Regions from separate parts of the Streptomyces misionensis genome, predicted to be linked through region 1. Evidence: riboswitches for the same ligand, from Rfam matches in the RefSeq annotation. Region 1 holds a riboswitch; each other region holds the start of a gene.

Region 1 (7,465 bases):
CCGAAGAAGCGCCACCACAAGCGGCGGCTGATCCAGCCGGAGTTCCTCGACCTCGTCGCCACCCGGCTCAAGTCCGGCGCGCTGGTGCACTGCGCCACCGACTGGGAGCCGTACGCCGAGCAGATGCTGGAGGTGCTCGGCGCCCACCCGGAGTTCGAGAACACGCAGGCCGACGGCGGTTTCGCGCCCCGGCCCGAGTTCCGGCCGCTGACCCGTTTCGAGGGACAGGGACTGGACAAGGGACATGTCGTGAACGATCTGCTCTTCCGCCGCCGGTAAACCGCTTAAGCCCCTCGTCCCGCCACCGTTAGGGTCGATGCCGTGGCCACCAGTCCTGCGTATCCGACGTACCCACCGATCCCCGGCGACGCGGTGCTGCGGCACCCGCACTGGTGGCAGCTGCGGTGGGTGCGCTACGGCGCGCTGATCACCCTGCTGGCCATGTCCGGCCTGGTCATCCTCGCCCTGGTGCGCAGGGAGACCGGGACCGAGGGGTTCCTGGTGGGCCTCGGGCTCGCGGTGCTGCCGGTGCCCTGGCTGGTCACCGCGTTCCGCTGGCTGGACCGGGTGGCCCCCTTCCCCTGGCGCAACCTGGTGTTCGCGTTCTGCTGGGGCGCCTTCGCGGCGGCGCTCATAGCCATCGTCGCCAACAGCTTCGCGACCAAGTGGATAGCCACCTCGACCGCCGACCCGGCGAGCGCCAACACCCTCGGCGCCACGGTGATAGCCCCGATCGTCGAGGAGTCCGCCAAGGCCGCGGCCGTGCTGCTGGTCTTCGTCTTCCGCAGGCGCGACTTCACCGGGATCGTGGACGGGATGGTGATAGCCGGGATCACCGCCACCGGCTTCGCGTTCACCGAGAACATCCTCTACCTGGGCACGGCCTTCGGGACCGACCAGCTCACCGGCGGCCACGGCATCGTCTCCGTCACCGCCGCCACCTTCTTCGTGCGCATCGTGATGTCCCCGTTCGCGCACCCCCTGTTCACCACCTGCACCGGCATCGGCTTCGGCGTCGCCGCGCTGAGCGGCCCGCACCAGCGTGCCCGGCGGCTGCTGGTGCCGCTCGGCGGGCTGCTGCTCGCGATGTGCATGCACGCCCTGTGGAACGGCTCCGCCACCTTCGGCCAGTTCGGCTTCCTCGCCGTCTACGGCGCCTTCATGCTGCCCGTGTTCGGGCTGCTGACCTGGCTCGGGATCTGGACCCGGCAGCGGGAGCTGCGCACCGTGCGCGAGGAGCTGCCCGTCTACGTCCTGGCCGGGTGGCTGGGGCCGGCCGAGCCGTTCGCCCTGGGCTCGATGCGGGCGCGGCGGATGGCCCGCGACTTCGCCCGCCACCACGGCGGCCGGGCCACGGCGCGCGCGGTGGCGCGCTACGAGGTCCAGGCCACCGCGCTGGCGCTGCTGCGGCGGCGGGGGCGGCGCGGCCGGGCCGGCGCCGGCTTCGTCGCCCGCGAGCGGGAGCTGCTGGACGAGCTGTGGCAGCGCCGGGACGCGGCCCGGCCCGCGCTGGAGTACGCGGCCCGCACGGCGGCCCCGGCACCGACGGCCTGGGCCCCGGCGCCGTACAACCAGGGGTACGGACCGGGGTGGGGCGGCCCCGGATACGGATACGGCGGGCCGGGACAGGGCGGTCCCGCGTACGGCGGGCCCGGGTACGGCTACCCGGCGGCGCCGTACGCCACGTCGTACAACCCGTACCGGACGTGACGCCGCCGGGGAGCCCCGGAGCGGCCGGTTACGCCGAGGCGTCCGTCAGCCTCTTCAGCTCGTCGTCCGTCAGCTTCAGCTCGCCGACGCCCAGCAGGGCCGGGAGCTGGTCCAGCGTGCGCGCCGAGGCGATCGGGGCGGTGATCGTCGGCTGGGCGGCCAGCCAGGCGAGGGCGACGGTGGCGTGCGGTGCCTCGTGGGCGGCGGCGATCTCGTCGAGGGCGGCGAGGACCTTCTGGCCGCGCTCGGTCTCCGCGTAGTCCGCGGCCCGGTTGGCGCGTGCGCTGTCCACCTTCCGGCCGGGCCGGTACTTGCCGGTCAGGAAGCCCGCGGCGAGGGCGAAGTACGGCACGGAGGACAGGCCCTCACGGGCGACGAGGTCCTGGAGCGGGCCCTCGTAGGTGTCGCGGGAGACCAGGTTGTAGTGGGGCTGGACCGCCACGTAGCGGGCCAGGCCCTCTCGGGCGGAGAAGTCCAGGGACTCCCGCAGCCGCTCGGCGCTGATGTTGGACGCGGCGATCTGCCGCACCTTGCCGGCCTTCACCAGCTCGTCCAGGGCGCCGATGATCTCCTCCACCGGCACGTCGGGCTGGTCGAAGTGGGTGTAGTAGAGGTCGATGTAGTCGGTGCCCAGGCGGGCGAGGGAGGCGTCGGCGGCGGCCTTGATGTTGGCCGCGGACAGGCCCGGGTACTGCGGGTGCTGGCTGACCTTGGTGGCGACGACGACGTCGGAGCGGTTGCCGCGGGCCTTGAGCCACTTGCCGATGACGGTCTCGGACTCGCCGCCCTGGTGGCCCTCGACCCAGGCGCTGTAGACGTCGGCCGTGTCGACGAAGTTGCCGCCCGCGGCCGTGTAGGCGTCCAGGACGGCGAAGGACGCCTGTTCGTCCGCGGTCCAGCCGAACACGTTGCCGCCCAGGCAGAGCGGGAAGACCTCGAGGTCGGAAGAGCCCAGTGGGCGCAGAGAAGTCATGCTCAACGACAACACCGGCGGTGGGTGATCGCATTCCACCGCTGGTCCGCGGTCCCCGCGGGGGCCGGTGTGCTCAGGGGTTGAGGCCCTTGTCGCGCAGCCAGGGCGCCGGGTCGACGCCGGTGGCCTGCCCGCCCGGGTGGACCTCCAGGTGCAGGTGCGGTCCGGTGACGTTGCCGGTGGCACCGACCCGGCCGATGACCTCGCCGGTGGTGACCTTCTGGCCGACCGAGACGTTGATCGAGGACTGGTGGCAGAACCACAGCTCGGTGCCGTCGTCCAGGGTGAGGACGGTGCGGTAGCCGTAGGCGCCGGCCCAGCCGGCCTGGGTGATGGTGCCGCCGTGGACGGCCTTGATCAGGGTGCCGGTGGGGGCGGCGAAGTCGAGGCCGGTGTGGTAGCCGGAGGACCACATGGCGCCGGGCTGCCCGAAGGTGCCGGTGATCGTGTACGAGACGACCGGCAGCGTGTACTGCTTGGCCAGTTCGGCCAGCCGCTTGGCCTCGGCGGCCTTCTTGGCGTCGGCCTCCGCCTGCTGCTTGGCGGCGGCGGCCTCGTCGGCGGCCTCCTTCTCCGCCTTGGCGGCCGCCGCGTCGCTCTGCTGCTGGGCGGCGGCGACCATGGCGGCGGTGGCCTTGCTGTCGGCCTGGCCCTGCTGCTGCTCGGCCTGGGCCATGATCCGGTTGCGCAGGGCCTCGCCGGCGCCCGTGTGCGTGCCGTCCTGGGTGGTCTGCCCGATGCCGGTGAGCGCGGTGTCGGTGGCCTGGTGCTTCTCGGCGGAACCGGCGGAGTCGTCACCGAGGAGGTGCTCCACGGAGGACAGGTGCGGCACCGAGACGGACGGCAGGTCCGGCATGGAGAGGGAGACCGGGGACTTGCCGGGGTTGGCGCTGGCGATGCCGCCCGCGCCCACGGCGGCGATCACACCGACGCCGAGGACGGTGGAGCTGCGCGCGAAGCCGCCGCGCTGCTTGGCGACGCGGTGCCGGCCGCGGACCGGGGCGACGGACTCCTCGGTGGGGTTCCACTCCTCCCAGGGGCCCTCGCCCTCGGGGCCGGGGCCGAACGGCTCGGCATCGCGTTGAGCGGGCACGAAGGGGGCTTGTGGGGCAGGCCGGTTGGACGCCACGGGGGCGTGCTCCTTTCCTTCCTCCGCCTACCGGGTTAGCTGACGGGTTCGGAGCAGGAAGGTCTCCTACGCGCGTATACCGGCCGTGGACTCGCTGAGTTCACGACGGTGTCCGCGTGATTCACCCCAAGGTGGTGGTTCCCCGGTTCCCTTACGGGATTCGGCGCGTGCGCACGGAGCCGCCTCGGGTGACGGCTGGGACGACCGCGCTGCGTTATCGAACGTTAATAGACCCGGCCGTCACTTTCCAAGCCGTTCGGCTTGATCATTACGGCTCCGGGGCGTGGACTTACCGCCCAAGGAGCCGTCAATCCGGGCGAGTTGGCCGGTGTTCAGGAGTCATCGGGTTTTTGATGGTGACTCAGTTGTTATGCGTACGGCGGTCGCACGGTCACCGTGGGTGACGCCCCATACGGGGGCTGCGAACCGGTCGGAAAACACTCAGGGCCGGAATCCATGATCTGGATTCCGGCCCTGAGTCTTCAGTAGCGGGGACAGGATTTGAACCTGCGACCTCTGGGTTATGAGCCCAGCGAGCTACCGAGCTGCTCCACCCCGCGTCGTTGATTCCAGTGTACGCCATGTTCGGGGTGCCGAGCACACGGCTTTGCGGCGGGCCGTCCGGCTCAGCCGAGCAGATGCCGGTTCGGGGCCTTGGCGAGGGCCTCGTACGCGGGCAGGACGACGACCTCGGCGCCCCCGCGGAGCAGCACACCGGTGCCGTCGGCGCCCGCGACGAAGGTGTCGGGCTCCCGCCAGGCGGTCACCACCCGGCGCACCCCGGACCGCAGGATCAGCTCGGCGCAGGGCGCGGGGCGGGAGGCGCGGCGGGCGCAGGGCTCCAGGCTGCTGTAGACGGTGGCGCCGGGCAGCCGCGGGTCGGCGGGGTCGATCTTGGCGAGCGCCGCCTCCTCGGCGTGCACCACGGGGTCGTCCCCCTCCCGGGAGTGGCCGCGGGCCAGCTCGGTGCCGTCGGCGGCGACCACGACCGCGCCGACGCTGAAGGCCGTCCCGGAGGGCGGGCACAGGGCGGCCAGCTCGCAGGCGGTGCGCAGCCAGTGCCGGTCTGCGGCGGCGGGCAGCGGGCCGGTGCCGGGCGCGGTGGGCTCGTAGCGCATCAGGACGACGTCCTCGATCCGCCGGGTCTCCACCAGGCGCAGCCGTCCCTCCTGGTAGCGGCCGGGCCCGAACAGCCGCGGGGCCCGTGGGTCGCCGACGATCAGCGGTGCGATGGCCAGCTGGAGCTCGTCGGCCAGCCCCTGCCGCAGGAGCTGGGTGTGCACGGTGCCCCCGCCCTCCACCATCAGCCGGCCGACCCCGCGCTCGGCGCGCAGATGGCCGAGCAGGGCCCGCCAGTCGAGGTCCGGGCCGAGCGGGACGACGTCGGCGGCGCCGCCGAGCAGCCGGGCGGCCCGCGCGGCGCCCCGGTCGGTCGTGTAGACGAGCTTGTCGCCCCCGGTGTGCCAGAACCGGGCGGTGGGGTCGAGGTCGCCGGTGGCGGTGACGGTGACCTTCAGCGGGTGCTCCGGCCGTCCCTCGGCGAGGCGGGCGGCGCGGCGCTCGGGCGAGTTGACCAGCAGCCGGGGATTGTCGGCGCGGATCGTGCCGGCGCCGACCAGGAGGGCGTCGGCCGAGGCCCGTACCGCGTCGACCCGGTCGAAGTCGGCCGGCCCGGACAGCAGCAGCCGCTCGGGGCCGGTGTCGTCCAGGCAGCCGTCGAGGGAGACGGCGGCGGACAGCAGGACGTACGGGTACGGCGCGGACTCGGTGAAGGCTCGCTCGGTGCTCATCGGCTCAAGTGTGCGGCCCGCCGCCGCCCGGACCGCTCCCCGGGGGGCGTCCCCGGTTCGTGCCCGCCGAAGGACAGCGGGCTCCCGAAACGGCATTCGTATTTTCTCCAGTTGCTGTCATACGACCGCCGGACCCCGCTTTCGAGTTACAGAAGCACCCGAATGCCCCACACCCCCTCCTCCCGAGAGGCTCGTTAGCTGACCGTGGCACGCATTGAGAGACGCACCGCGTTGAATCTCCACTCGCCGGTCACGTTCCGGCTGGAAAGCAAGGATGGCGAGGTGTTCACCGACGGCTGCTCCGATCTCCTCGACGATTTCCTGAAGAGAATCAGTCAGCTGGAGAGTGAGTACCTGCGGGCAATGGTGAGGCTCTAGGACCCGGCCCATGGACAGGATTCACGATGAAGACGTTTTGTGTGACTATGAGTTCAGCACGCTCGAGATGCAGTGGGACCCGGTCGAAGAGCTGGCCCAGATGCTGTCCGGCGCGTCCGCCGCGAATCCCGCCCCGGCTCCGCCGCACGGCAGGTCCAGCCACCGGAAGAACCGCCGGCGCATCCGCACGGAACCCGGATCACCACGCGACAACCAGCGCAGCGCACACATCACACTGCTGATCGCGACGATCTCGGTGTGCGCGATCTGCATGCTGGGCTGGTCCTTTTCCTATTCCTACGCCCAACTCCGCGCCACCGCTTCCTCGGTGCTGCCGATGCGGCTGGCACGGTGGTGGCCGCTGACCGTGTACGGACCATGGCTCGTGGCGGCGTTGTCCATTCTCCGGGCGACCGTGCAGAGCCGAAGTGCCCGGCGCTCCTGGGGAGTTCTGCTGGGCGCCTCCGCGATGGCGGTCGGCCTGTGCGTCAGCCACGCGGCGCATTCCCCGCTGGCGCTGATCATTTTCGGAATTCCGCCGATCACCGCGCTGGTGTGTTTCTGGGAGATCGTCGGCCAGGTCTCCTCCAAGGTGACCCGCCCCCGCCACGCGGCCCACAGCCGGCGCAACGACGTACTACGCGGGTGAGCACGAGACGGTGACCGGGTGCCGCGACGACGACGGCACCCGCACGGCCCCCGGACCCCGATCCGGGAGAAGGGCCCTAACCGGCCGCCGCCAGCAGCGCGAGCACCTCGCCGAGCCGCTGCCGCGCCCGCGGGTCGGCGATGAGCCCGTCCTCCCCGACCATCCCCCGCTCCACCGGCACCCGCACACAGGCCGCGTCCACGACACGGGCGCCGGTGTAGCCGAGCACGGACCGCAGCGTGGCCTCGGCGCCCTCGCCACGCCCCGGCGCGGCCGCGTTCACCCAGCCGACCGGCTTGTCACTGATCTCGACGCCGCCGACCGTCCAGTCCAGCAGGTTCTTGAACGACCCCGGCAGGGTGCCCGCGTACTCCGGCGTGCAGATCAGCAGCCCGGCCGCCCGCCCGATCGCCTCCCTGAGCCCCGCCACCGGCGCCGGCAGCGGGTCGGTGTCGTCGTCCGGATTGAAGTGCGGAAGCCGCGCCAGCCCCTCGTACAGCTCGCCCCGCACCCCCGCCTCCGGCGCCACGGCCCGCGCGGTCCGCAACAGCGCCTCGTTACTGGAACCGCCGCGCAGGCTCCCCGACAACAACAGGATCACCGGAAGTTCGGTCATCCGGCCAACGATACCGATCCGTACCGGAGTTGACGCGTCCGTACGCCCGGCGCCGTCCCGGAAGCGGGGCACGTCTAGAAGAGGACGACACAGCCCCGCCGCTCCAGCTCGTCCAGCAGCCGGGCGGAGGGCTCGCACGGGTTCCAGCGCAGGTCCAGTTTCTCCAGGGCGGGCAGGGCGGAAAGCCAGTCCGGGAGGCGGGTGACACGGTTGCCGCGGA
Region 2 (7,465 bases), 1.7 Mb from region 1:
CGTTGGCGCCGCGAGGGGCCACGACGACCGGTTCCAGGGTGACCGCGACCACCTCGGGGTGGTCGTCGACCAGCCGGGACACCCGTAGCAGCAGTTCCTCCAGGGCGGGGGTGTCGACGGGGGTGGAGCCGCGCCAGCCGAAGAGCAGGGGCGCGGTGCGGATCGTGCGCACCAGCGAGGTCGCGTCCCGGTCGGTGACCGGGATCAGCCGGTGCGCCGTGTCGTCCAGCAGTTGGGAGACCGCGCCGGCCAGGCCGAAGGACAGCACGGCCCCGGCCGCCGGGTCGATCACGGCCCGTACGACGGTGTCGACACCCCTGGGCGCCATCCCCTGCACCACCGGCCGCAGTTCCTCCGGCTTGCCGAACAGCTCGGACAACTCGGCGTAGGCCCGCCGCAGTTGGTCCTCGTCGGCCAGGTCCAGGCGGACCCCGCCCAGGTCGGCGCGGTGCCTGAGGTGGGGGGCGGTCGCCTTCAGGGCCACCGGGTAGCCGAGGGCGCGGGCGGCCTCGGCGGCGGTGTCGGGGGTGGGCGCGGGCAGGGCGCGCCGCACCCTGATGCCGTACTTGCCGAGCAGCTCGCAGGTCTCGGCCTCGGAGATCGTGAGTCCTTCGCCGCGTGCCAGCAGCTCCCCGATCAGCCGCGCGGCCCCCTTCTCGTCGATGTCCTCGTACTCCGGCACCCTTCCCGGGTCCGTCGCCTCCCTGCGCCACTGCCCGTAGCGGACGGCCTCGGCGAGGGCCCGGACGGCGCGTTCGGCGGCGGGGTAGGCGGGGATGAGCCGGGCCCCTTCGGGCGGGGAGACCGCGGTGGGCGGTCGTTCCGCCGGGCGGGGCGGCTGGGCGCCGCCCCGGTCGCCGGACGCCTTGTCCGCGGCGGCCGGCGCGGTGCTCGCCGCCGCCGACAGTGCCTGCGCCAGTCCGCCCAGCTCCACGTGCACCACCAGCACCGGCTTCCCCGGCACCGCCGCCGCGGCGGACCGCAGCGCCTCCGCCAGCTCCGCGTCCCCCGGCGACGCCTCGCCGATCGCCGGGATCGCCGTCACCACGACGGAGTCGTTCGTGTCGTCGGCCAGCGCCGCGCTCAGCGCCCGGTGGAAGTCCGCCGCGCTCGCCCCGGTCGTCAGGTCCAGGGGCCGCGCCGGCCGCAGCCCCTCCGCCAGGCAGCGGTCGTACGTCAGGACGCCCAGCGACTCGGAGTTGCCGAGGATCGCCACGCGCGGCCCGGCGGGCAGCGGCTGGCGGGCGAGCAGCAGTCCCGCGTCGACCAGTTCGGTGATGGTGTCGACCCGGGTCACCCCGGCCTGGCGGAGCAGCGCGGACACCGTCGCGTGCGGCAGCCGGGTGGCGCGCACCGCGTGGCCCTGGGGCGCGGTGCCGGTCCCCTGCACCACGACGAGGGGCTTCGCCGCCGCCGTCCGCCGGGCGAGCCGGGTGAACTTGCGGGGGTTGCCGATGGTCTCCAGGTACATCAGGACGACGTCGGTGTCCGGGTCCTCGTACCAGTACTGGAGGACGTCGTTGCCGGAGACGTCGGCGCGGTTGCCCGCGGAGACGAAGGTGGAGACGCCGCTGACCCCGGTGACCCCGCCGCCGCGCCGGTGCAGCCGGGACAGCAGCGCGATGCCGATGGCGCCGGACTGGGCGAACATGCCGATGCGGCCGGGGCGCGGCATCTCGGGCGCGAGGGAGGCGTTCAGCCGTACGCCGGGGGCGGTGTTGATGACGCCGAACGCGTTGGGCCCGATGATCCGCATGCCGTACGCCCGTGCCTGCTGCACGAGCGCCCGCTGCCGCTCCTTGCCCTCGGGTCCGCTCTCGGCGTACCCGGCGCTGAGCACGACGAGCCCCTGGACGCCGTGTTCCCCGCACTCGGCGACCACGGCGGGCACGTACTCGGCCGGTACGGCGACGACGGCGAGATCCACCGGGCCGTCGATGTCCCGCACGCAGTGGTACGCGCTCACCCCGTCGACCTCCGCCAGGTCCTCGGGGAAGGCCCTGTTCACCGCGTACAGCCGGCCCGCGTACCCGCCGTCCTTGATGTTGGCCAGGACGCTGCGGCCCACCCCGCCGGGGGCGCGGCCGACGCCGATGACCGCGACGGAGCCGGGGGCGAGGAGCCGTTGCACCGAGCGGGCCTCGGCGCGCTGCTCGCGGGCGCGCTGCACGGCGAGCGAGCGGTCGGTGGGCTCGATGTCGAACTCCAGGCGGACGACGCCGTCCTCGAAGCTGCGCTTCTGGGTGTAGCCGGCGTCCGTGAAGACCTTGATCATCTTGGTGTTGGCGGGCAGCACCTCGGCGGTGAAGCGGCGGATGCCCCGCTCGCGGGCGACGGCCGCGATGTGCTCCAGGAGCGCGGAGGCCACTCCCCTGCCCTGGTGGGCGTCCTGCACCAGGAAGGCGACCTCCGCCTCGTCGGCGGGCGCGGACGCGGGGGTGCCGCCGGCGCCGATGCGGTCGTAGCGGACCGTGGCGATGAACTCGCCGCCCACGGTGGCCGCGAGCCCCACCCGGTCGACGAAGTCGTGGTGGGTGAAGCGGTGCACGTCCTTGGCGGACAGCCGGGGGTAGGGCGCGAAGAAGCGGTAGTACTTGGACTCGTCCGACACCTGCTCGTAGAAGTGGACCAGGCGGTCGGCGTCGTCGACGGTGATGGGCCGGATGCGGGCGGTGCCCCCGTCCCGCAGCACCACGTCCGCCTCCCAGTGCGCGGGATACTCGTACCGGCCCTGCGGTTCCGCCGAGGTTCGCATGCGCCCCAGAGTACGGCTAGCGTCCGGCAACGGCGCGGGGCAGTCTGTGGAGACGGACGCCGGGCCGAGGGTGCGGTCACGACGGCACGGTGGAGGGGGTGCGCAGCCCCTCTCCAGGCATGGTTCACCATATGGAAGACTGGTCTAGACAACCCTGAAGAGTGAAGGGCAGCAACACATGGCTGAGCGCCGCGTCAACGTCGGCTGGGCCGAGGGTCTCCACGCCCGCCCCGCCTCCATCTTCGTCCGGGCCGCGTCGGCCTCGGGCATCCCGGTGACGATCTCCAAGGCCGGCGGCACCCCGGTCAACGCGGCCAGCATGCTCGGCGTCCTGGGGCTGGGCGCCCAGGGCGGCGAGGAGATCGTGCTCGCCTCCGACGCCGAGGGCGCCGAGGCCGCCCTGGACCGGCTGGCCAAGCTGGTCGCCGAGGGCCTGGAAGAGCTGCCCGAGACCGTCTGAGCGGCATCGGGCCTTCGACGGACCGGGCTTCGGCGCAGTGGCGCGACGCCCGGTTCGGCACTTTCATGACGCCCGGTCCGGGCCGGTCCGCCGGCTCGGCGCGGGCGGGGTGGCGGGGCGGGCCGCCCCGCCACCGCCCGGACCGCATGACGGTGGTCGGCGGACGGGCGAAGCCCCGCGGGCCCCCCTTGCGGCCGTCGCGAGCGGAGGCGGAATTCGCGATTTCCGGCGCTTTCGTCGCAGCAGAACACCCATTCCATTCACCCGGGTCCGTCAATTCACGGCACCGGAGAAATAGGGGAATCGGGCCCGTAGAATACCCACCCCTTTGTATACGGCACCCGTGTTAATTCTGTGCGCCCGACATGTTTACGGCATGTTGCGAAGTCCTCACGCGCTCCGCGCCACCGGGCACGCGCAGCCGGTGCTCGGCCGCCGCCCGCTCGGCGTGCTGCGCGGTCACCGCGCGGGCGCGCGCCCCGTCGCCGCGCGCCACCGCGTCCACGATCGTGCCGTGCTCCGCCCAGGTGCCGACCGGGTCCGACGGCGTGTCGAGCACGTACATCCAGGCGATCTTGTGCCGCAGCTGAAGCAGGGTGGAGGTCAGCGAAGGGCTGCCGCAGGCCTGGGCCAGCGTCTCGTGGAACCAGCCGTCCAACGCGCGCAGTTCCTCGCCGTCGCCCCGCCGGGCACGCTCCTGCCCCAGCCTGACCAGTCCGCGCAGCACCTTCAGATGCGCCTCGGTGCGTCGCCGGGCGGCCCGGGCGGCGCCGAGCGGTTCCAGGAGCAGACGCATCTCCAGCAGGTCGGCGGCCTCTTGCTCGCTCGGCTCGGCCACACAGGCGCCCGCGTGCCGGCGCGTCACCACGAAGCCCTCCGCCTCCAGGGTGCGCAGGGCCTCGCGCACGGGGACGCGCGAGACCCCGTAGCGACGGGCCAGCACCTCCTCGGTGAGACGGCCGCCGCGTTCGAGGACGCCCGCGACGATGTCGTCCCGGATCGCCGTGCACACCGACTGCGCCGGAATACGCATGACCGACCTCCGTCTTGATCCCGCGACACGACGCCGACGACGGACGCGTTTTTCCATGACTCTATTCCGGTGACTCTATTCCACCGCGCGGCCTTTTCCGACGGCGGACCGGAATCCGGGGATATTTTTTGGACAGGGGCCACCGGAACACGGGGTCACCGGAACACCGCGGGAAAAGGCGAAAGCCCCGGCTCGGTGGCCGGGGCTTCGGGTGCCGTGCGGGGTCGCGCGGGCTCGGTCAGACGTTCACGCCGTGGTTGCGCAGGTAGGCGACGGGGTCGACGTCGGAGCCGTAGTCGGGGCTGGTGCGCGCCTCGAAGTGCAGGTGCGGGCCGGTGACGTTGCCGGTGGCGCCGGACAGGCCGATCTGCTGGCCGGCGGTGACCTGCTGGCCCACCGTGACGCCGATGGACGACAGATGGCCGTACTGGGTGTACATGCCGTCGGCCATGCGGATCACGATCTGGTTGCCGTACGCCCCGCCCCAGCCGGTGGAGACGACGGTGCCGACGCCGACCGCGTGCACCGGGGTGCCGGTGGCGGCATGGAAGTCGATGCCGGTGTGGGACCCGGAGGACCACAGAGAGCTGCTGGCCTCGTAGCCGGTGGACACATAGGAGTGCGCGATCGGGGCGACGAAGGCGTTCAGCCGCTTGCGCTCGGCCTCGCGGGCGGCGCGGGCCTCCGCCTCGCGCGCCTCCTTCAGCCGCTTGGCAGCGGCCTCCTGGGCCGCCTTGCGCTCGGCTGCCCGCTGCTGGGCGCTGGCCTGCGCGTCGATGTGCGCGGCGACGTCGTCGCTCGCGGCGAGTACGGGGGTGAGACCGGTCTGTTCCGCGGGGCGCTCGGCGGCGAGCGCCGGGGAGGCCGCGAGGGTGCCGATGACGCCGGTGGTCGTCAGGGCCGCGACACCGGCCGCCTGGGCGGTGGTTCGCTTGACCCGGCCGGGCTTGCGGTGCTTCCCGGTGGCGCACATGAACGCCATGGAGTGGCTGTTCCTTTCCTTCCCTCTCGCCTACCGGGTTAGCTGACGGGTTCGGAGCAGGAAGGTCTCCTACGGACTCCCTCGCGTCACGCGCGGGTGCCCGATTCACCCCAGGGACGTGTGGGTCCCCGGCTCCCCTGGCTCGCGCCGTACGGGGACTCGGCGATGGCTGTCCGGTGCCGCGGGTGCGGCGCACTGCCCGACGAACAGCCCGGACGACGCTAAGCGGACCGGCTCTCGATCCCCAAACAGATCGGGGTTTTTGTAGCGCATCCCACAGGGCAGACGGGCAACCTCCGCCCCAATTCGGACATCTGAGGAAGAGAGTGGAACAACAGGGGCCCTGACGACCCGTAGGTCGCCAGGGCCCCGTCCCCTGTGTGCCGTTACTCGGCCGCCACCACGGTGACGTCGCCGATGCCCAGCGCCTCGACCGGCGCCTTGATCTGCGCCGCGTCACCGACCAGGACGGTCACCAGGCGGTCCACCGGGAAGGCGTTGACGACGGCCGCGGTCGCCTCCACCGTGCCCGTGGCGGCCAGTTGCCGGTACAGCGTCGCCTGGAAGTCGTCGGGCAGGTGCTGCTCGACCTGGTCGGCGAGGGTGCTCGCGACGGCCGCCGCGGTCTCGTACTTCAGCGGCGCGACCCCGACGAGGTTCTGCACGGCGACGTCCCGCTCGGCGTCGGTCAGGCCCTCCGCCGCGAGGGTGCGCAGCACCTTCCACAGGTCGTCCAGGGCGGGGCCGGTGTTGGGCGTGTCCACCGAGCCGCTGATGGCGAGCATCGACGCGCCGGTGCCGTCCGGGGCGGAGCGCAGGACCTGGCCGAAGGAGCGCACCCCGTAGGTGTAGCCCTTCTCCTCGCGCAGCACGCGGTCCAGGCGGGAGGTGAGGGTGCCGCCCAGGCAGTAGGTGCCGAGCACCTGGGCGGGCCACACCCGGTCGTGCCGGTCCGGGCCGATCCGGCCGATGAGCAGCTGCGTCTGGACGGCGCCGGGCCGGTCCACGATGACGACGCGTCCGGTGTCGTCGGCCGTCACCGCCGGCACGGGCCGGGGCTCGCCGGGCGTGCCGGTCCAGGCGCCCAGGGTGTCGGCGAGCAGCGCGTCCAGGTCGATGCCGGTGAGGTCGCCGACCACCACGGCGGTGGCCGTGCCGGGGCGCACATGGCGCTCGTAGAAGGCGCGCACGGCGGGCGCGTCGATCTTCTCGACGGTCTCCTCGGTGCCCTGGCGCGGCCGGGACATGCGCGAGGACGCCGGGAACAGCTCCCTGGACAGCTCCTTGGCGGCACGGCGGGCGGGGTTCGCCAGCTCGTGCGGGATCTCGTCCAGACGGTTGCGGACCAGGCGCTCGATCTCGCTCTCGGCGAAGGCGGGGGCGCGCAGCGCGTCGGCGACCAGGCCGAGGCCCTTGGCCAGGCGGGAGGCGGGGACCTCCAGGCTGAGCCGGATGCCGGGGTGGTCGGCGTGCGCGTCGAGGGTGGCGCCCGCGCGCTCCAGCTCGGCGGCGAACTCCTCGGCGGAGTGCCGGTCGGTGCCCTCGGAGAAGGCCCGCGCCATGATGGTGGCCACGCCGTCCAGGCCGGCCGGCTCGGCGTCCAGCGGCGCGTCGAGCAGCACCTCCACGGCGACGACCTGCTGGCCGGGGCGGTGGCAGCGCAGCACGGTCAGGCCGTTGTCGAGCGCGGCGCGCTCGGGGGCCGGGAAGGCCCAGGGCCTGGCCTCGCCGGGCTCCGGCCGGGGGTGGAAGTCCATGGTGGCGAGCTGCTCGGTCACTTGGCCGTCTCCTCGTTCTCGTTGCCGGCCTCTACGGTGGCTTCCGACTCGGGGTCCTCGGGCAGGTCGGCGTCCTCGACGTTCTCCGGGGACTTGGGCTCGTAGACCAGGACCGCGCGGTTGTCGGGGCGCAGACGGGCCTTGGCGACCTCCCGGACCTCCTCCGCGGTGACCTCAAGGATGCGCGGCACGGCGTTCAGGGCGAGCTGCGGGTCGCCGAACAGGACGGCGTAACGGCACAGTTCGTCGGCGCGGCCCGCGACCGTGCCGAGCCGGTCCAGCCATTCGCGCTCCAACTGGGCCTGGGCGCGCTCCATTTCCTCGGCGGTGGGGCCTTCCTCGGCGAACCGGGCCAGCTCCTCGTCGATGGCGGCCTCGATGACCGGCACCTCCACGTCGCCGGAGGTCTTCACGTCCAGCCAGCCCATGGAGGGCGCGCCGGCCAGACGCAGCAGGC
Region 3 (7,465 bases), 430 kb from region 1:
GCCCTGCTCGCCTCCACCGGCATCGTCACCGCCCTCCCCCTGGTCTGCTTCGGCGCGGCGGCGATCCGCGTCCCGCTCTCCACCCTGGGCCTGCTCCAGTACCTGACCCCGGTCTTCCAGTTCCTCCTGGGCATCCTCTACTTCCACGAATCCATGCCCCCCGAGCGCTGGGCCGGCTTCGCCCTGGTGTGGGTGGCCCTGCTGCTGCTGACGGGCAACGCGCTGCACACGGCGCGCGGGCAGCGGAAGGCGGCGGTCGTGCCGGCCGCCGCGGTGGAGACGCCCGGGGCGAGGTCCCCGGACCAGGCGTCGCTGGAAGCCTGACGGCCCCGGCCGGTCACCCGGCGGCGCGGGCGGCCCGGTCGGTGAGGCGGAGCATGCGGGCGCGGGCGGACTCCAGGGGGCGGGGGTCGTCGGCCGCGGGGCCCGGCTCGGCGGCCAGGTCCGTCCAGAGGTCGATCAGGTCACGCCCCAGCCGCAGGCCCTCCTCCGGGTCGCGCACGGCACGCCAGGCGGTCGACGCGCTCTGCACGTTGCCGTACGCCGCCTCGGCGTCCCCGGCGGTCCGGCGCAGCCGGGCCAGGTCGAGGGAGAGCCGGCAGGCGCGCACCGGCTCGCCCGCCAAGTAGGCGATGTAGGCGGCCAGTTCGCGCAGGTGCAGCACCTCGGCGTGCCGGGGGCCCAGCACGGTGGCGGCCTCCTCGACCGTGCGCTCGACGAGTTCGGCCGCGTCGTCGATCCGGCCCGCCCGCACGGCCTCGTTGATCCGCGTCATCGGCTCGGTGAGCAGTTCCGCGCCCTCCCGCGTCTCGGTGACCGGGCCGTCGCCCAGCACCTCCTCGGCCACGGCGTCGAAACCGCGGGGCGGGGTGGGGGTGGCGGTGGTGGGCGCGGAGGACTCGGTGGGCCAGTCGGTGGTGGTGGGGGACGCGGAGGCCGGGGGTCCGGCGGTGACGACGACGTCCGTGAGCGGTTCCGGCCCTTCCACGACCGGCACCGGCGCGGCAGGAGCGGGCCCGGAGGGCGCGACGGGCGCGGGCACGGCAGGTACGGCGGACGCGGGCGCGGCAGGCGGTGGCACGGCAGGCGCGGGCACCGCAGAGGCGGGTGCCGGGGCCGCAGAGGCAGGGGCCGGGGCCGCCATGACGGGGGCCGGGCCGAACGCGCCCCTGGGCGTGCGCGGCTTCCCGGAGGGCGCGAACTCCGGGGACTCCGCCGGGGCCACCCGTACGGCCTTCCCCGTGACCCGGCTGGAGCCGTCCGCCGAGACCTCCAGCGGGACGACACAGCCGGCGCGGTCGTCCTGGATGGTGGCGCGTATGGGGGCGCCGAGGCTGATGGCGAGGCGCTGGAGGTGGTTCAGCACGGCCTGCTGGATCTCCTCGCCCGGCTCCGCCACGACGGCCGTACCGCCCACGGAGGCGCCGCCCGCGCCGTACACCCGCACGGGCACCGCCGCCGGGTGGGCCACGGGCCCCGGCGCCCGCTTCTTCTCGAAGCTCAGTCGAGCCATCGGTCTTCCCTCACTCCCCCGTGCCGCGATCCGGCCGTACGCATCCTGCCGACCAGTGTGCTGGTTCCACCCCGGCCCCCGCGTCACCACGACGTCACAGCCTCGTCCCAACGGACCGGCGCCGCAGGTCCGCGGCTCGCCGGGGGCCGCGCGGGGGTACTGATCAACGACGCGGCGGCGGACCCGGTGCGCCGCCGGGAGGGGCGCATGCGAAAGGGAGCCGACGGCGGTGCCGTCGGCTCCCTCGCGGACCGCTGCGGCCTACTTGCCCGCGTCCGCCGCCTTCACCAGCGCGTCCTTGGTGACCGCGCCGGCGTAGACCTTGCCGTCGTCGGTGATCAGGGCGTTGACCAGGCGGGTGGAGAAGACGGTGCCCTTGCCGAACGAGCCGGAGACCTTCTCGCCCAGGGAGCCGAGGAAGCCGGCCGCGTCGCCGCCCTTGGCGCCGGTGGGCAGGCCGCCCTTGGCGCCGGTGTCGAAGGTGGCGATGGAGGTCCAGCCCTTGCCGAGGACGGTCGGTCCCGCGGCGCCTTCCAGCCCCTTGCCCTGGATGCCCTCCAGCCCCTTGCCGGGCCGCTGCGCGCCCTTGCCCGGCGCGTCCTCGCGCTCCGTGACCTTGGCGCCCTTCGGCGGGGTGAAGGCGAAGGCCGAGGCGGCCGGGCGGGCGAAGGAGACCTGGGTGAAGCCCGCGTCGAGCACCGCGGCGCCGCCGCTCTTCGGGGTCAGCGTGAACTTCAGCGGCATGCCCGTCCCGGCGTCCACCGCGATGCTGATCGCGCCGACCGTGGTGCCGGACTGCCGGGGCTTGATCAGCAGCTTGTAGGCGTCGCGCCCGGCGACCCGGGCGGTGCCGTCGACGGTCACGGACGTGGTGTCGTCCACCGACTTCAGGGCCTCGTCGGCGAAGTCCCTGGGCGTGGCCGGGGGCTCGGCCCGCCGGTCCTTGCCGGCCGGCGCGGTGCCGTGGGAGACCTGGTTGCTCTTGCTGTCGTAGCCCCAGACGTCCTTGCCGTTGTGGATGACGCTGTACTCGGCGCCCTGCTCGACCAGCGACAGCTTCTGCCGGTCGGGGCCGTCGGCGGCGACGCGCAGGGTGTGCGTGCCGGTGACCAGCTCGGTGAGCCGGGACTGCGGGTCGGCGGCGGAACCGGAGCCCGCGCCGCGGTTCATGCCGGAGGTGAGGCCGCTCTCCAGGCCGCCGAGGTCGGGCAGGCCCAGGTCGGTGCTGACCTTCACAGTGCCGGACAGCCGCTGCACGTCGGACGCGGCGATCTTCTGGATGAGCTGCTGGGCGGTGATCCGGGGCAGGTCGGGGTCGCCGGAGTCGGCGAGGGCCGGGACCAGCCCGATCGTAGCCGCCGCCACCCCCACCACCGCGACCGGGACGGCGTACCGGGCGGCCCTGCGGCGGCCCGAGCGCGCTTCCTCGCCCCGGTCGGCGCCCTGTGCGTCGTCGGATTCGTACGGTGCCATGTGTGCCTTACCTCCGTCGTCGGCGGCGGCTGCTCTCACGCTGGTCCACCCGAGCCGCCGGTCTCACCCGAATCGGTGAGGAGTGGTGATGTCCGTGGTGTCCATACGACCAAATCCGCGCTGAGGAATCGTCAGACCACGGAGGCAACTCGGCGTACGACTGCGGTATGACACGCAAGGGACACCCCTAGGGGCTCGAACGGATCCCTATGGGCAGGATGGAGCACCCGGGCGGGTACGGCCACCCGGTGGGCGCCGGACGGGTCGGTCCCCGGTGGACACCGGACCGGCCGGTCACCCGGTGCGGTGCACCACCGCGTCGCACAGCTCGATCAGCGCGACCTTGGCGTCGCACTCGCGCAACGGCGCCAGCGCGGCGCGCGCCTCCTCGGCGTAGCGCACGGTGTCCCGGCGGGCCTGCTCCAGGGCCGGGTGGGCGCGCAGCGCGGCCAGCGCCTCGGCGTGCCGGGCGTCGTCGCTGAGGTCGGAGTCCAGCAGCTCGCACAGGGCGATGTCCTCCGGCAGGCCGAGCCGGGCGGCGCGCTCGCGCAGCCGGAGCACGGGGAGGGTCGCGATGCCCTCGCGCAGGTCGGTGCCGGGGGTCTTGCCGGACTCTTGGGAGTCGGAGGCGATGTCCAGGTAGTCGTCGGCGAGCTGGAAGGCCACGCCGAGCCGCTCGCCGTACTGGGTGAGCACGTCCACGACCGTCTCGTCGGCGCCGGACATCATCGCGCCGAACCGGCAGGAGACCGCCACCAGGGAGCCCGTCTTGCCGCCGAGCACGTCCAGGTAGTGCTCCACCGGGTCGCGGCCGTCGGTGGGGCCCGCGGTCTCCAGGATCTGGCCGGTGACCAGCCGTTCGAACGCGAGGGCCTGCACCCGGACCGCCTCGGGGCCGAGGTCGGCGAGGATCTGGGAGGCGCGGGCGAAGAGGAAGTCGCCGGTGAGGACCGCGACGGAGTTGCCCCAGCGGGTGTTGGCGCTGTCCACGCCCCGGCGTACGGCGGCCTCGTCCATGACGTCGTCGTGGTACAGCGTGGCGAGGTGGGTCAGCTCCACCACCACGGCCGACGGCACCACTCCGGGCGCGTAGGGGTCGCCGAACTGCGCCGCGAGCATCACGAGCAGCGGCCTGAACCGCTTCCCGCCGGCCCGTACGAGGTGCTGCGCGGCCCCGGTGATGAACGGGACCTCGCTCTTGGTGGCCTCTAGCAGGCCTTCCTCGACAGCCGCCAATCCGGCCTGGACATCGGCTTCGAGAGCCTGGTCCCGCACGCTCAGCCCGAACGGCCCGACGACGGTCACGAGGGGTCTCCTGTCTGCTGGTGTCTGCTGGCGATTACACGGTTTGTCGATAGGTCGCTGCCATCACTCAAGTCAGCGTATCCGGTCCGGTTTCGATCACCGATAGCGCCCACCCGTCCAGCCCGGGCGGTATCGGAGCACATCCGGCACCCCTTCGATCGGATGAGAAGAACGGACATTTTTCGACTTAACAGGAAAATCCGAGCTTCGTCGCGAGCCCGGAGGTGAGCGGAGTACCCGCTCCACCCCACCGGGGGACGAATACCCGGAATCCCTCATGCCCGATTTAACACAGTTTGCCATTTGGTGAATTGGACCACACCCGCCCCCTGCCCCCGACCGGCCATCCGGGACCCCCTATCGCCTTGCCCGGCAAGCGAGTTGAGCGTTGGCAATCGCAAAGGATCAAGTACCCCATAGGCTAATGATCAAGGTCAAATGCCTCATCAGGTGAATCCGGCACTTGTTCCCGACATGTGCTCTCGCATACGTTCCCGACCCATCGGGCGGACGCCGAATCCTGCCGCCGCCCGTACACCCATCAACGAACTCATTCGTACGGCAGGAGCGGGGGACCCAGGTAAGTCGCCGGACCGGACGACACACGTGACGCAGCGCATGCCGCGACACGCGGTCGCACCGGGACGGCTTGGGGTTAAGCCGTGCCTCTCGCGGGGCACGGCCGGGCACCTCCCCGCCCGAACCCGACAGCTCACCTCGCAGGCGTAGGAGAGGAACGTCCCCATGCCTGCTGCCGTTCAGTCGCGCCGCACCCGCACCAACCGCGTCGTCCGTATGCTCGCCGTCGCCGGCACCGGCGCCGCCGTGATCGCCATGCCGCTCGTGGGCGCCGCCAGTGCCTCCGCGGCCACCGCCACCGCCTCGGCCTCCGTCACCACCGCCGGGTACCCGAACAACCTCGACGGCTGGATCCGCGAGTCCCTGGCGATCATGAGCCAGAAGGGCATCCCGGGCTCCTACAACGGCATCTACCGCAACATCATGCGCGAGTCCTCGGGCAACCCGAACGCCATCAACCTGTGGGACTCCAACGCCGCCAAGGGCATCCCGTCCAAGGGCCTGCTCCAGGTGATCGACCCGACCTTCAACGCGTACCACGTGGCCGGGACCTCCTGGAACATCTACGACCCGGTCGCCAACATCACCGCCGCCTGCAACTACGCGGCGCACCGCTACGGCTCCATGGACAACGTCAACAGCGCCTACTGACCGGCGCCCGGCGGGCCGACGGCACCCCGTCAGTCCGCCGGGAACAGTCTTTCGAGGACGACGGCGATGCCGTCGTCCTCGTTCGACGCGGTGACCTCGTCGGCCACCGCCTTCAGCTCCGGATGGGCGTCGGCCATGGCGACCCCGTGCGCCGCCCACCGGAACATCGGGACGTCGTTGGGCATGTCGCCGAAGGCCAGCGAGCGTTCCGCGGCGACGCCGAGCCGCTCGGCGGCCAGCGCCAGACCGGTCGCCTTGGTCACCCCGCACGGCTGGAGTTCCACCGTCCCCGGCCCCGACATGGTGACCGTGGCCAGCGGTCCCACCACCGAGCGCGCCACCGCCGCCAACTCGTCGTCGGACAGGGTGGCGTGGCGCAGCAGCACCTTGCTGATCGGCGCTCCCCACAGATCGTCGCGCCGGCCCACCCGCACCGCGGGCAGCGTCGGATGGGGCATCCGGTAGCCCGGCTCGATCAGCGTGAGCCCCTCCACCCCGTCCTGGTCGACGGCCGCGTACACCTGCCCCACCTCGGCCTCGATCTTGCCGAGCGCGGCCTCGGCCTGCTCCCGGTCCAGCCGCACCGACCACAGCAGGCGGTCGGCCCCGGCGTCGTAGACCTGCGCCCCCTGCCCGCACACCGCGAGCCCCGTGCAGCCGAGGGCCGCCAGCAGCGGCCGCACTCTGGGGGCCGGACGGCCGGTCACCACCAGGTGCCGGGCGCCGGTCCGGGCCGCCCGCGCGAGCGCCGAGAGCGTGCGCTCGGAGACGGTGTCGTCGCCGCGCAGCAGCGTCCCGTCCAGGTCGGTGGCGATCAGTGCGTACGCGGGGGAGGGTGCCATGAGCAGAGAATACGGATCCCGCGACTCCGCCGACTCATCCGCCGTCGCGCGTACTTGCGTGCCGACCGCCCCCAAGTGCGCGCCGTGGCGCCCCTGATGGGGACCGGGGTTGCCCCGGCCGTGCCCCGGTCGACCGGCCCGGGCCCCCGACCGTGCCGCGCGCCCGGCGGCACCTGCGGCCGCGGGCCGCGGCCCCCGGCGGGCACTGCCCAAAAGGCGCGTCGCGGCCGTAACGTGTGGCCGACCACATGGAACAGCGCCATGCATGGCCCGGATGAGAGCGAGGCAGTACCCCATGCCCCCCTTCGACGTCCCCGAGGGCGACCCCTTCGGTCCGCACAACCTTCCCTATGGCGTGTTCTCGCCCTCCGGCAGCCGGGAGCGCCGGGTCGGCGTCCGGCTCGGGGACCAGGTCCTCGACGCGGGCGCCGCGGCCGCCGCCCTGGGCTCGCCGCACCACGCGCTGCTCGCCCGCCCCACCCTCAACCCGCTGCTCGCGGCGGGCCGCGCCGCCTGGTCCGAGGTGCGCGCCGCGATCACCTCCTGGGTCACCGACCCCGCGCACCGCGAGACCCTGGAGCCGCTCTTCCACCCGCTGTCCGAGGTGGACCTGCACCTGCCCTTCGAGGTCGCGGACTACGTCGACTTCTACGCCTCGGAGAACCACGCCCGCAACGTCGGCAGGATCTTCCGCCCGGACGCCCCGGACTCCCTCACCCCGAACTGGAAGCACCTGCCGATCGGCTACCACGGCCGCGCCGGCACCGTGGTGGTCTCGGGCACGGACGTCGTACGGCCCTCCGGGCAGCGCAAGGGCCCCGCCGACCCGGCGCCCGTGTTCGGGCCGTCGATCCGGCTGGACATCGAGGCCGAGGTCGGCTTCGTCGTGGGCGTGCCGACCGAGCTGGGGTCCCCGGTCGCGCTCGGCGACTTCCGGGAGCACGTCTTCGGGCTGTGCCTGCTCAACGACTGGTCCGCGCGGGACATCCAGGCCTGGGAGTACGTGCCCCTCGGCCCGTTCCTCGGCAAGTCGTTCTCGACCTCGGTGTCGGCGTGGATCACCCCGCTGGAGGCCCTGGAGCACGCGAAGACGGCCCCGCCC

The links. Region 1 has a riboswitch for cyclic di-AMP ahead of BLW85_RS20795 (M23 family metallopeptidase). Riboswitches for the same ligand answer to the same signal wherever they lie in the genome.
Region 2: it holds a riboswitch for cyclic di-AMP, as region 1 does, so the genes downstream of both, BLW85_RS28560 (M23 family metallopeptidase) here and BLW85_RS20795 (M23 family metallopeptidase) in region 1, are expected to answer to the same signal.
Region 3: it holds a riboswitch for cyclic di-AMP, as region 1 does, so the genes downstream of both, BLW85_RS22790 (transglycosylase SLT domain-containing protein) here and BLW85_RS20795 (M23 family metallopeptidase) in region 1, are expected to answer to the same signal.

What each region holds. Positions count from the first base shown of each region.
Region 1 covers NZ_FNTD01000004.1:4,215,430-4,222,894, reverse strand. The annotation lists gene trmB (tRNA (guanosine(46)-N7)-methyltransferase TrmB) at 1-279, shown strand, start outside; gene BLW85_RS20805 (PrsW family intramembrane metalloprotease) at 322-1,710, shown strand; gene BLW85_RS20800 (aldo/keto reductase) at 1,739-2,683, opposite strand; gene BLW85_RS20795 (M23 family metallopeptidase) at 2,757-3,812, opposite strand; cyclic di-AMP (ydaO/yuaA leader) riboswitch at 3,822-3,988, opposite strand; tRNA gene BLW85_RS20790 (tRNA-Met) at 4,299-4,372, opposite strand; gene BLW85_RS20785 (dihydrofolate reductase family protein) at 4,439-5,602, opposite strand; gene BLW85_RS39460 (hypothetical protein) at 5,807-5,980, shown strand; gene BLW85_RS20780 (DUF2637 domain-containing protein) at 5,991-6,629, shown strand; gene BLW85_RS20775 (NADPH-dependent FMN reductase) at 6,706-7,245, opposite strand; gene BLW85_RS20770 (leucine-rich repeat domain-containing protein) at 7,320-7,465, opposite strand, start outside.
Region 2 covers NZ_FNTD01000004.1:5,895,964-5,903,428, reverse strand. The annotation lists gene BLW85_RS28580 (bifunctional acetate--CoA ligase family protein/GNAT family N-acetyltransferase) at 1-2,755, opposite strand, end outside; gene BLW85_RS28570 (HPr family phosphocarrier protein) at 2,934-3,215, shown strand; gene BLW85_RS28565 (GntR family transcriptional regulator) at 3,562-4,248, opposite strand; gene BLW85_RS28560 (M23 family metallopeptidase) at 4,487-5,230, opposite strand; cyclic di-AMP (ydaO/yuaA leader) riboswitch at 5,243-5,405, opposite strand; gene BLW85_RS28555 (M16 family metallopeptidase) at 5,617-6,987, opposite strand; gene BLW85_RS28550 (M16 family metallopeptidase) at 7,005-7,465, opposite strand, start outside.
Region 3 covers NZ_FNTD01000004.1:4,645,221-4,652,685, reverse strand. The annotation lists gene rarD (EamA family transporter RarD) at 1-324, shown strand, start outside; gene BLW85_RS22805 (hypothetical protein) at 338-1,513, opposite strand; gene BLW85_RS22800 (LolA family protein) at 1,775-2,986, opposite strand; gene BLW85_RS22795 (polyprenyl synthetase family protein) at 3,281-4,291, opposite strand; cyclic di-AMP (ydaO/yuaA leader) riboswitch at 4,824-5,032, shown strand; gene BLW85_RS22790 (transglycosylase SLT domain-containing protein) at 5,036-5,521, shown strand; gene BLW85_RS22785 (HAD family hydrolase) at 5,551-6,363, opposite strand; gene fahA (fumarylacetoacetase) at 6,659-7,465, shown strand, end outside.